3 regions of the Streptomyces sp. NPDC058198 genome follow, and region 3 is predicted to be linked to each of the others. Evidence: riboswitches for the same ligand, from Rfam matches in the RefSeq annotation. Region 3 holds a riboswitch; each other region holds the start of a gene.
The links. A riboswitch is a leader RNA that binds a small molecule or an ion and turns the genes downstream of it on or off. The one in region 3 is predicted to bind cobalamin.
Positions count from the first base shown of each region.

Region 1: linked by a shared signal. The riboswitch ahead of metE (5-methyltetrahydropteroyltriglutamate--homocysteine S-methyltransferase) and the one ahead of ACFVWW_RS13860 (ribonucleoside-diphosphate reductase subunit alpha) in region 3 are both predicted to bind cobalamin.
Region 2: linked by a shared signal. The riboswitch ahead of cobN (cobaltochelatase subunit CobN) and the one ahead of ACFVWW_RS13860 (ribonucleoside-diphosphate reductase subunit alpha) in region 3 are both predicted to bind cobalamin.

Region 1 covers NZ_JBHVVP010000014.1:102,092-105,359, forward strand. Annotated here, with positions in the region: gene metE (5-methyltetrahydropteroyltriglutamate--homocysteine S-methyltransferase) at 1-1,554, opposite strand, end outside; cobalamin riboswitch at 1,708-1,949, opposite strand; gene ACFVWW_RS30565 (enoyl-CoA hydratase/isomerase family protein) at 2,191-3,268, shown strand, end outside.
Region 2 covers NZ_JBHVVP010000017.1:49,231-52,498, forward strand. Annotated here, with positions in the region: gene cobG (precorrin-3B synthase) at 1-1,396, opposite strand, end outside; cobalamin riboswitch at 1,609-1,758, shown strand; gene cobN (cobaltochelatase subunit CobN) at 1,792-3,268, shown strand, end outside.
Region 3 covers NZ_JBHVVP010000003.1:347,793-351,060, forward strand. Annotated here, with positions in the region: gene ACFVWW_RS13860 (ribonucleoside-diphosphate reductase subunit alpha) at 1-2,021, opposite strand, end outside; cobalamin riboswitch at 2,165-2,307, opposite strand; gene ACFVWW_RS13865 (GNAT family N-acetyltransferase) at 2,343-2,867, opposite strand; gene mctP (monocarboxylate uptake permease MctP) at 2,977-3,268, opposite strand, start outside.

The DNA.
Region 1 (3,268 bases), on a different contig from region 3:
GGCCAGATAGCCGGTGAGCTGCTCGGCGAAGTACTGCACCATGTCGTTGCGTTCGGGCTCGCCGTGCACCAGGACATCGATCCCGGCCTTCTCCTGGAAGGAGATCACCTCACGGATCTCGGCCTCGATCCGCTCGTCGTAGCCGGCCTCGTCCAGCCGTCCCGCCCGCCGCTCGGCGCGCGCCGTGCGCAACTCCGAGGTCTGCGGGAACGAGCCGATGGTGGTGGTCGGCAGCAGCGGCAGTCCGAGCCGCTCGCGCTGGGCGACGGTGCGCTCGGCGTACGGCTGGCCCCGGCGGGCGTCCGCGGCGGTCACGGCCGCGGAGCGGGCCCGTACCGCGGGATCACGCGTGATCGCCGAGGAGGCCCGGGAGGCCAGATCGGCGCGGTTCGCGGAGAGCCGGGCCGTGATCGGTCCTGTGCCCCCGGCGAGACCGCGCGCGAGTGTGACGACCTCGTCGGTCTTCTGGCGGGCGAAGGCCAGCCACCGCGCGAGCTGCGGATCGAGCTCCCGCTCGGCCGCCGTGTCCAGCGGGACGTGCAGCAGGGAGCAGGATGCCGACACATCGACCCGGTCGGCGAGACCGAGCAGCGTGGCCAGGGTGGTCAGCGAGGCCGCGAGATCGTTGATCCACACATTGCGGCCGTCCACCACCCCGGCGACGAGCCGCTTGCCGGGCAGGCCGCCGACCGCCGCGAGGTCGCGGAGGTTGGCGGCGGCGGGACCGGTGAAGTCCAGGGCGAGACCCTCGACGGGGGCTTTGGCCAGCACGGGAAGCGCCTCGCCGAGCCGGTCGAAGTACGACGCCACCAGCAGCTGGGGCCGGTCGGTGAGCGCCCCGAGCTCGCGGTAGGCGCGCGCGGTCGCGTTCAGCTCGGCGGGCGTACGGTCCTGGACCAGCGCGGGTTCGTCGAGCTGCACCCACTCGGCGCCGGCGGCCCTGAGATCGGCCAGCACCTCCGCGTACACCGGGAGCAGCCGGTCGAGCAGGGTCAGCGGCTCGAAGCCGGCGGCCACACCCGGCGCGGGCTTGGCGAGCAGCAGATATGTGACGGGACCGACCAGCACGGGCCGGGCGGTGTGGCCGAGCGCCACGGCCTCGCGCAACTCGCCGACCTGCTTGGCCGAGTCGGCGCGGAAGACGGTGTCGGGGCCCAGCTCGGGGACGAGATAGTGGTAATTGGTGTCGAACCACTTGGTCATCTCCAGCGGCGCCATATCCTGCGCGCCGCGCGCCATGGCGAAGTAGCCGTCGAGGGCGTCCGCCTCGACGGCCGCCCGGTGCCTGGCGGGGACGGCGCCGACCATGACGCTGGTGTCGAGCACATGGTCGTAGTACGAGAAGTCACCCGTGGGCACTTCACCGAGACCGGCACCGGCCAGCTGCCGCCAGTTGTCGCGGCGCAGCCCCTCGGCGGTCTCCCGCAGGGCTTCCGCGGTGACCCGGCCCTTCCAGTAGCCCTCGATGGCCTTCTTCAGTTCACGGTCGGGGCCCTGGCGCGGGTAGCCATGGACGGTGGACCGGGACGCCGCGGCTGCGGACTTGGGTGTCACGGGACTCTCCTTCGCGAGTCATGCGGGAACGATCCCGGGTCGACCCGTGGGAAGCGAAGGAACGGAAGCCGGGGCGAAGCACACCGCGTCGCGCGCATGCCCGCCCGAGAACCGCCGACCCGCCCACGAGGTCACCGAGATCTCCGTGTGCGGTGCTCGCACACGGGCAGTGGCAGGTCTTCGGACTCATGGGCACGCCTCGTGGCCGTGACCGTACGTATCCGTACGGGTACGAGGCTCCTACTGGCCGTCGCTTCCCGGACGCGGTGCGTCCAGTGCGTATGACGGCGGTCGTTCCCACTCACCGCTGCGGGGCAGTCCCGGATTCCCACCGGGTTCCCTCTTACGACGCGTCTGCCTGGCGGGCAGGGCGAACCAGCTGCGTCCCCAGCGTAGACGAGTTATTCCGAAGTAGCGTCGTCCGCCCGGAGGGCGGGCCCGGCGGTGTCCGGTGCGTGCGATCGCAAGGCGCCGAGGTGCCCTCGTAGCGGAGCTACTAGGGCATTTCGGCAACGCCGCGAGCGTGCGTGCCGGACACCGCCGGGCAGACGGGACTTCGGAATGACTCGTCTAGAGCCACGGAGGGGGCGGGGACCAGCTAGATCCATGGAACGGACATGTCCGATACTGGGGCGCATGCGTCGGATCACGGAAGGAACCAGCGAGAGCATGGGCCAGGACGGACCGGTACTGACCGGCAGGGCGGGCCGCACGGCCCACATCACGCTCAACCGCCCCCGCGCCCTCAACGCCCTCACCCACCCCATGGTGCTGACGATGTCCGCGGCCCTGGCGGAGTGGGAGCGGGACGCGAGCGTCGCCGCGGTGATCATCTCCGGGGCGGGTGAACGCGGGCTGTGCGCGGGCGGTGACATCCGCGCGATCCACGAGGACGCGCGCACCGGCGGCGGGGACGCCTCGACCGCCTTCTGGCGCGACGAGTACCGGCTCAACGCCCGTATCGCCCGCTACCCCAAGCCGTATGTCGCCCTGATGGACGGCATCGTGATGGGCGGCGGAGTCGGTGTCTCGGCGCACGGCAGCGTACGGATCGTCACCGAGCGCTCGGCCGTCGCCATGCCGGAGACCGGCATCGGGCTGGTCCCCGATGTGGGCGGGACCTATCTGCTGTCCCGCGCGCCCGGCGAGCTGGGAACGCATCTCGCCCTCACCGGAAGGGCGGTGGGCGCGGCGGACGCGCTGCTGTGCGGGCTCGCCGACCACTTCGTACCCTCGGACCGGCTCGACGACCTGCGCGCCGAGCTCGCCGACGCGGACGTACGGGAGACGGTGCGCCGGTACGCGCGCTCCGCGCCGGAGGGCCAACTCGCCGCGGACCGGGGCTGGATCGACGCCTGTTACGCGGCCGATTCGGTGGAGGAGATCGTCGACCGGCTGCTCGGCGACGGCCGGCCGGCGTCGAAGGAGGCCGCGGAAACGATCCTGACCCGGTCACCCACCGCCCTCAAGGCCACCCTCGCCGCGCTGCGCCTGGCCCGCGGACTGACCACGCTGGAGCAGGTGCTCGACCAGGAGTACCGCGCCTCGTGCGCCGCGCTCACCACCCCTGACCTGCTGGAGGGCATCCGTGCCCAGGTCATCGACAAGGACCGCGCGCCGCGCTGGTCGCCGAAGGAGCTGGCGCAGGTCACGGACGCGGAGGTGGAGCGGTTCTCCGCCCGGCCGCCCGGCGGTGACCTCGGGCTCGGCGCGG
Region 2 (3,268 bases), on a different contig from region 3:
TGAGGAGATGTCCCCGCACCGAGATGTCGTAGCCGCCCTCGCCGGTCGCGACGACATCCACCCAGCTGCCCTGTGGATGGCCGCAGCGGCGGGCGCAGCCCGACCAGTAGACGGGCAGGTCACCGGGGTTGGTGGCGGGCAGGTCACCAGGGCCGGTGGCGGGCGGTCCGCCGGGGCCGGTGGCGGGCAGGTCACCGGGGCGGGCGGCCGTTACGGCTTCGGCCGCGTCCGCCCGTACATCCGTGAGTGCCTTCGCGCACCCGGGCCGGCCGGTGCAGGCGCCGACGTTGTGCCAGGGGGAGTGGGGGTCCGTGATCAGTCCGGCGGTGCGGAGGCGGTCCAGGAGGTCGTGGGCCGTGGCCGGGTCCAGGCCCGGCACGATCACTCCGCGCCAGGGGGTCACCCGCAGGGTGCGGTCGTTCGTCCCGCGCTCGCCTGCCGACAGCAGCAGCCGCCATTGCGCGACGCTCAGCCGTCCCAGCGGGGCGTACACGGACAGCGCCACGGTCCCGTCGGGGGAGTGGACCGGCCCCGGGACGGGCGGCCCGGCTTCCGGCCGCGCCACGTCCGCCCCGTACTCGGCGCGGTACTCGGCCCCGGGCTCCGCCCCGTACGCCGCCCCGGGCTCCGTCGCGTACTCCGCCCCGTACTCGGCCACCGGCTCCGTCGCGATCCCGGCCGTCGCCAGCCCCGTGGTCACCGCCGCGTCCAGCCCATGGCCCGCGGGCAACTCCCGTACCCGCCAGGCGCCCGAGCCGCTCGCCGCCGCCACCGTGAGGAAGGTCTCCGCCGCCAACAGAGCGGCGCGCGGGGCGTCGCCCGCGGAGACCCGCAGTCCTGACCCGTTCGCCCCGGTATGCAACACCGCTGTTCCGTCCGACTGTGCGAGCAACGTCACATCCGCGCCCAGGGCGGCCACATCACCGCGGCCGTCGTCCAGCGCGAACAGAAACCGCCCCGAGAGAGCCGTCGCGGCCTCGCTCGCGCACAGCAGCGCGTCCAGTTCCCGGGCCCACAACCGCACGTCCGCGCGGGGGATTCCGTCCAGTCCCGACAGGGGCGAAGCGATCACGTTCCGTACCCGCTCGTGCCGTTCCGAGGGCAGCAGGCCGGCCTCGTACAGCAGCTCCGCCAGCTCCCCGCCGCAGCTCTCGCCCAGCCCCCGCAGCTGGACGTTGCCCCGCGAGGTGATGTCCAGCCGGCCGTCGCCCAGCCGCTCGGCCGCCGTCGCCAGCGCCTCCGCCTGACGGTGCGTCAGGAGACCGGCGGGCAGCCGCAGTCGTGCCAGCCGGCCGTCGTCGGCGGCATGCAGCCGGAGCGCTCCTGGGCAGGCGTCACCGCGCTCCCGGACGGGAGCTTCGTCCCGGTTCACGGGTGTTGGCGAGGTAGGCGGCATGGCGGCGAGCATACCCACGTACTCCGACGCCCTCCCCGCCCGTTCCGGCCGCCGCCCGGCCGTCGGCTCCGGCCTCCGTTCAGCCTCCGCCCGGCCGTTCTCGCGCTGTTCGCCCGGCCTCCGCCCAGCTGTTCACCCGGCCCCCGCCCGGCTGTTCACCCCGGCCCCGTCCGGCCGTTCGCCCAGGCGCCCTCCCCGCCGTGACCTGCAGCACTTACTATGCAGACGACGGGTCTTCAGGCCCGTCACCGCCATAGACGGCGTCAGGGGAGGAAGCCCGGTGAGAATCCGGCGCGGTCCCGCCACTGTGAGCCCGGCAGCAGCCGGGTGAGCCAGGAACTCCCGCCGTCTTCCTACCGCCCGGGGCGCGGACCCCGAGGAAGGCGAGACGCCGCATGATCCTGCTCCTGTCGACGTCCGACACCGATCTGCTCAGCGCCCGTGCGGCGGGCGGCCCGGTCCCGTACCGGTTCGCCAACCCCGCCCGGCTCGCGCTCGACGAGCTGCCCGCGCTGCTGGAGGGCGCCGACCTCGTCGTCGTACGTCTCCTCGGCGGGCTGCGCGCCTGGCAGGACGGAATCGACCAGCTCCTCGCCGCCGACCGCCCCCTGGTGGTCCTCACCGGCGAACAGGCCCCCGACGCCCAGCTGATGGAAGCCTCCACGGTCCCCATCGGCATCGCCGCCGAGGCGCACGCCTATCTCGCCCACGGCGGTCCCGCCAACCTGGAGCAGCTTGCGCGGTTCCTCTCCGACACCGTCCTGCTGACCGGCCACGGCTTCGAGCCGCCCGCCGCCGCGCCCACCTGGGGACCGCTCCTACGCGCCCCCCGCCCGTTGGCGGGCGGCGGCCCGCTGATCGCGGTGCTCTACTACCGCGCCCATCACATGAGCGGCAACACCGCCTTCGTCGACGACCTGTGCTCCGCGATCGAGAGGGCCGGCGGCCGGGCCCTGCCGCTGTACGTGGCCTCCCTGCGCGCCCCCGAGCCCGAGCTGCTCGACGCGCTGCGCGCCGCCGACGCCCTCGTGACCACCGTGCTCGCCGCGGGCGGCACCAGGCCCGCCGAGGCCTCGGCGGGCGGCGACGACGAGTCCTGGGACGCGGGCGCCCTCGCCGCCCTCGGCGTACCGATTCTCCAGGCCCTGTGCCTGACCGGATCGCGCAGCGCCTGGGAGGAGAGCGACGAAGGTCTGTCGCCGCTGGACGCCGCGGGGCAGGTCGCCGTGCCGGAGTTCGACGGCCGGCTCATCACCGTCCCGTTCTCCTTCAAGGAGATCGACGAGGACGGTCTTCCGGCGTACGTCGCCGACCCCGAGCGGGCCGCGCGCGTCGCCGGGATCGCCGTACGGCACGCCCGTCTGCGCCATATCCCGAACCCGGAGAAGCGCCTCGCGCTGGTGCTGTCCGCGTACCCGACCAAGCACTCCCGGATCGGCAACGCCGTCGGTCTGGACACCCCGGCCAGCGCCGTCGCCCTGCTGCGCCGGCTCCGTACCGAGGGCTACGACTTCGGTACGGAAGAGGTCCCGGGCCTGGAGTCCGGCGACGGCGACGAGCTGATCTACGCGCTGATCGAGGCCGGCGGCCATGACCAGGAGTGGCTGACCGAGGAGCAGCTGGCCCGCAATCCGGTCCGTATCCCCGCCGCCGACTACCGCCGGTGGTACGCCCAACTGCCCGCCGCCCTGAGGGAGTCGGTGGAGCGGCACTGGGGGCCGCCGCCCGGCGAGATGTTCGTGGACCGGAGCCGTAATCCGGAAGGCGACATCGTCCTCGCGGCCCTGCGCCGTGGCAATCTGCTGATCCTGATCCAGCCGCCGCGTGGCTTCGGCGAGAACCCGATCGCGATCTACCACGATCCCGATCTGC
Region 3 (3,268 bases):
AGCGCCTCACGCGTCTGGGTGTCCCAGACGCCGAGCTTCTTCAGGTCCGCCACCAGGTACGAGTTGACCTGGAGGAACTCCCCGGAGAGCGTCTCGCGCTTGAAGAGGTTGGAGACCTGCGGCTCGATGCACTCGTACACGCCCGCGATCGAGGCGATGGTCGCCGTCGGCGCGATGGCCAGCAGCAGGGAGTTGCGCATGCCGGTCGAGGCGACCCGGGCACGCAGCGCGGCCCAGCGCTCCGGCCAGTTCAGCTCGACGTCGTAGTGGTCGGGGTGCAGCACCCCGCGCGCCGCGCGTGTCTTCGACCAGGCGGGCGCCGGGCCGTTGCGCTCGGCGAGGTCGCAGGACGCCTCGTACGCCGCGAGCATGATGCGCTCGGCGATCCGGGTGGAGAGCGCGGCGGCCTCGGCCGAGTCGAAGGCCAGCCGCTTCTTGAAGAAGACGTCCTGGAGGCCCATCGCGCCCAGGCCCACCGGACGCCAGGTGGCGTTGGAGCGGCCCGCCTGCTCGGTCGGGTAGAAGTTGATGTCCACGACCCGGTCGAGGAAGGTCACGGCGGTACGGACGGTCTCGTCCAGCCGCTCCCAGTCGATCTCGCCCGAATCCAGCACGAACGCGCCGAGGTTGACGGAACCGAGGTTGCAGACGGCCGTCTCCCCGTCGTCCGTCACCTCCAGGATCTCCGTGCAGAGGTTGGAGGAGTGGACGACCTTTCCGGGCTCGGCCGTCTGGTTGGCCGTACGGTTCGAGGCGTCCTTGAAGGTCATCCAGCCGTTGCCGGTCTGGGCGAGCGTGCGCATCATCCTGCCGTACAGCTCCCGGGCCGGGAGGGTCCTGCGGGCCAGGCCGGCCGCCTCCGCCGCGCGGTACGCCGCGTCGAACGCGTCGCCCCACAGGTCGACCAGCTCGGGCACGTCGGACGGCGAGAACAGCGACCAGACGCCGTCCGTCTCGACCCGGCGCATGAACTCGTCCGGGATCCAGTGCGCCAGATTCAGATTGTGCGTACGCCTGGCGTCCTCACCGGTGTTGTCCCGCAGCTCCAGGAACTCTTCCAGGTCCGCGTGCCAGGTCTCCAGGTAGACACAGGCCGCGCCCTTGCGCCGGCCGCCCTGGTTGACCGCCGCCACCGAGGAGTCGAGGGTCCGCAGGAAGGGGACGATGCCGTTGGAGTGCCCGTTGGTGCCGCGGATCAGCGAACCGCGCGAGCGGATACGGGAGTACGAGAGACCGATGCCGCCCGCGTGCTTGGAGAGCCGGGCCACCTGGTGGTACCGGTCGTAGATCGAGTCCAGCTCGTCCAGCGGCGAGTCCAGCAGATAGCAGGAGGACATCTGCGGGTGGCGCGTACCGGAGTTGAAGAGCGTCGGCGAGGACGGCAGATAGTCCAGCCGGCTCATCAGCCGGTACAGCGCGGCGACCTCGTCCAGCGCGTGGGCGGCCGCCGCCGAGCCGGGCTCGGCGTCCTCGGCGAGGCCCGAGGCGACGCGCAGCATGAAGTGCTGCGGGGTCTCGACCACCTGGCGGGTGATCGGGTGCCTGAGCAGATAGCGGCTGTAGAGCGTCCGCAGCCCGAAGTAGCCGAAGCGGTCGTCGCCGGCCGGGTCGATCAGGCCGTCGAGGCGGTCCGTGTGCAGCGTCACGAAAGCGGCCGTACGGTCCGCGATCAGGCCCTCGCGGTGGCCGACGGCGACCGACGCGGAGAACGACACCGCGCCCTGCCCCGTCGCCTCGTCGGCGATGGTGCGGGTCAGGAGCCGGGCGGCGAGCCGGGAGTAGGCGGGGTCCTCGGAGATCAGCCCCGCGGCCGCCTCGGTGGCGAGCTCGCGCAGCTCGGCCTCGTCGGACCGGGCGTTACGGCCCCGCAGCGCGGCGGCGGCGACTCTGCCGGGGTCCGTGTCGGGCAGATCGGCGGTCAGGTCCGTCAGGGTCCGCAGCAACGCGGTCCCGGGTCCGTCGGCCACCTGCGCGGGGACCTCGGAGATGCCTGAAGCCGGATCGGCTGGCGCGATGGTCACGTGGTGCTCTCCCTCGCTCGGCTCTGGGCCGTCGGGAGGGGAGCGGGGGCGCGCACAGCCGTACGGCCCGCAGCCGGGCAGCACTGTGTACGGCGTCCACCGGCCCAGCCTCGAGGCCCGGACGTCTCGGCGTCCGGCTCGGTCGAGCCGGACGCGCCGTCGGCAGGTGTTCGGACTCGCGGGTACGACAAAGCGCACCACAGCACACCGTTGCGGGACAGTTCCGGATTCGCACCGGATTCCCCTGCGTTGACAGCGAGGACGAGCATACATGTGGGGTGAGGACGGCGCGTCACCCCCCAGATGTTGTGTCGGCGGCGGTCAGCGGCCGGTGGCCGGAGGTCCGTTGAGGTCCAGGGCGTAGGTGAGCAGGGAGAGCCCGGGGAGGGGCTCCCAGTCCCGTTCCGGGGTCCTGACGAAGCCCAGGCGCTCATAGATCCGGTGGGCCTGGAGCATTCTGTCCTGGGTCGACAGCACGATCCGTATACAGCCATCCATGTCCCGTGAGCGCGCCACACAGGCGCGGACGAGAGCCTCCCCGACGCCCCGGCCCCGGGCCGCCCGGTCGACCGCCAGCATCCGGAACTCGGCCTCGCCCGCGCGCGCCACATCGGCCCACGGCCCGCCTGCCGCGACAAAGGTCACCCCGCCGAGCAGCGTCCCGTCGGCGTCCACGGCGGCCAGCACCTCCGCCTCGGCCGCCCGGGCCGCCACGTCCCGCAGGGTGAGCAGATACGGGTCGTCCTCGCCGAAGTCCAGGAGGCCGTCGTCCAGATACCCCCGCGCGGTGATCTCGCCGAGCCGCGTGTACTCCCCGGGCTCGGCCACTCTGATCGTGAAATCCATGAGCCGATTGTGCGCCTCGGGTACGACAACGGGCCGCCGGGTTTCCTCGCCCGCGCAGCGCGGGGGAGGACTCGGCGGCCCGTGGGCGGCTACTTGGCCCGGGTCAGGGTCAGTGCACGGGGTCTCCCGATGTGGCCGCGGGCAGCTCCACCTTGACGCCCGGGTCACCGGCGTCGGCCGTGTAGTCGGACGGGCTGGTCTCGTCGATGCCGTCCGGCGCCTTGGCCGCCCGCAGCACGAAGGTCAGCACCACGGTGATCACCACATTGAGCACGAACGCGGTGAGGCCGATGTAGCCGATCTCACCGAGCCCCGGGATCTCCTTGGACGAGCCGCCGAAGTGTGCCTGCGTCGGGCTGGCGACGCCGTACGCCGCGGCCGTGCCGTACAGCATGCCGGCG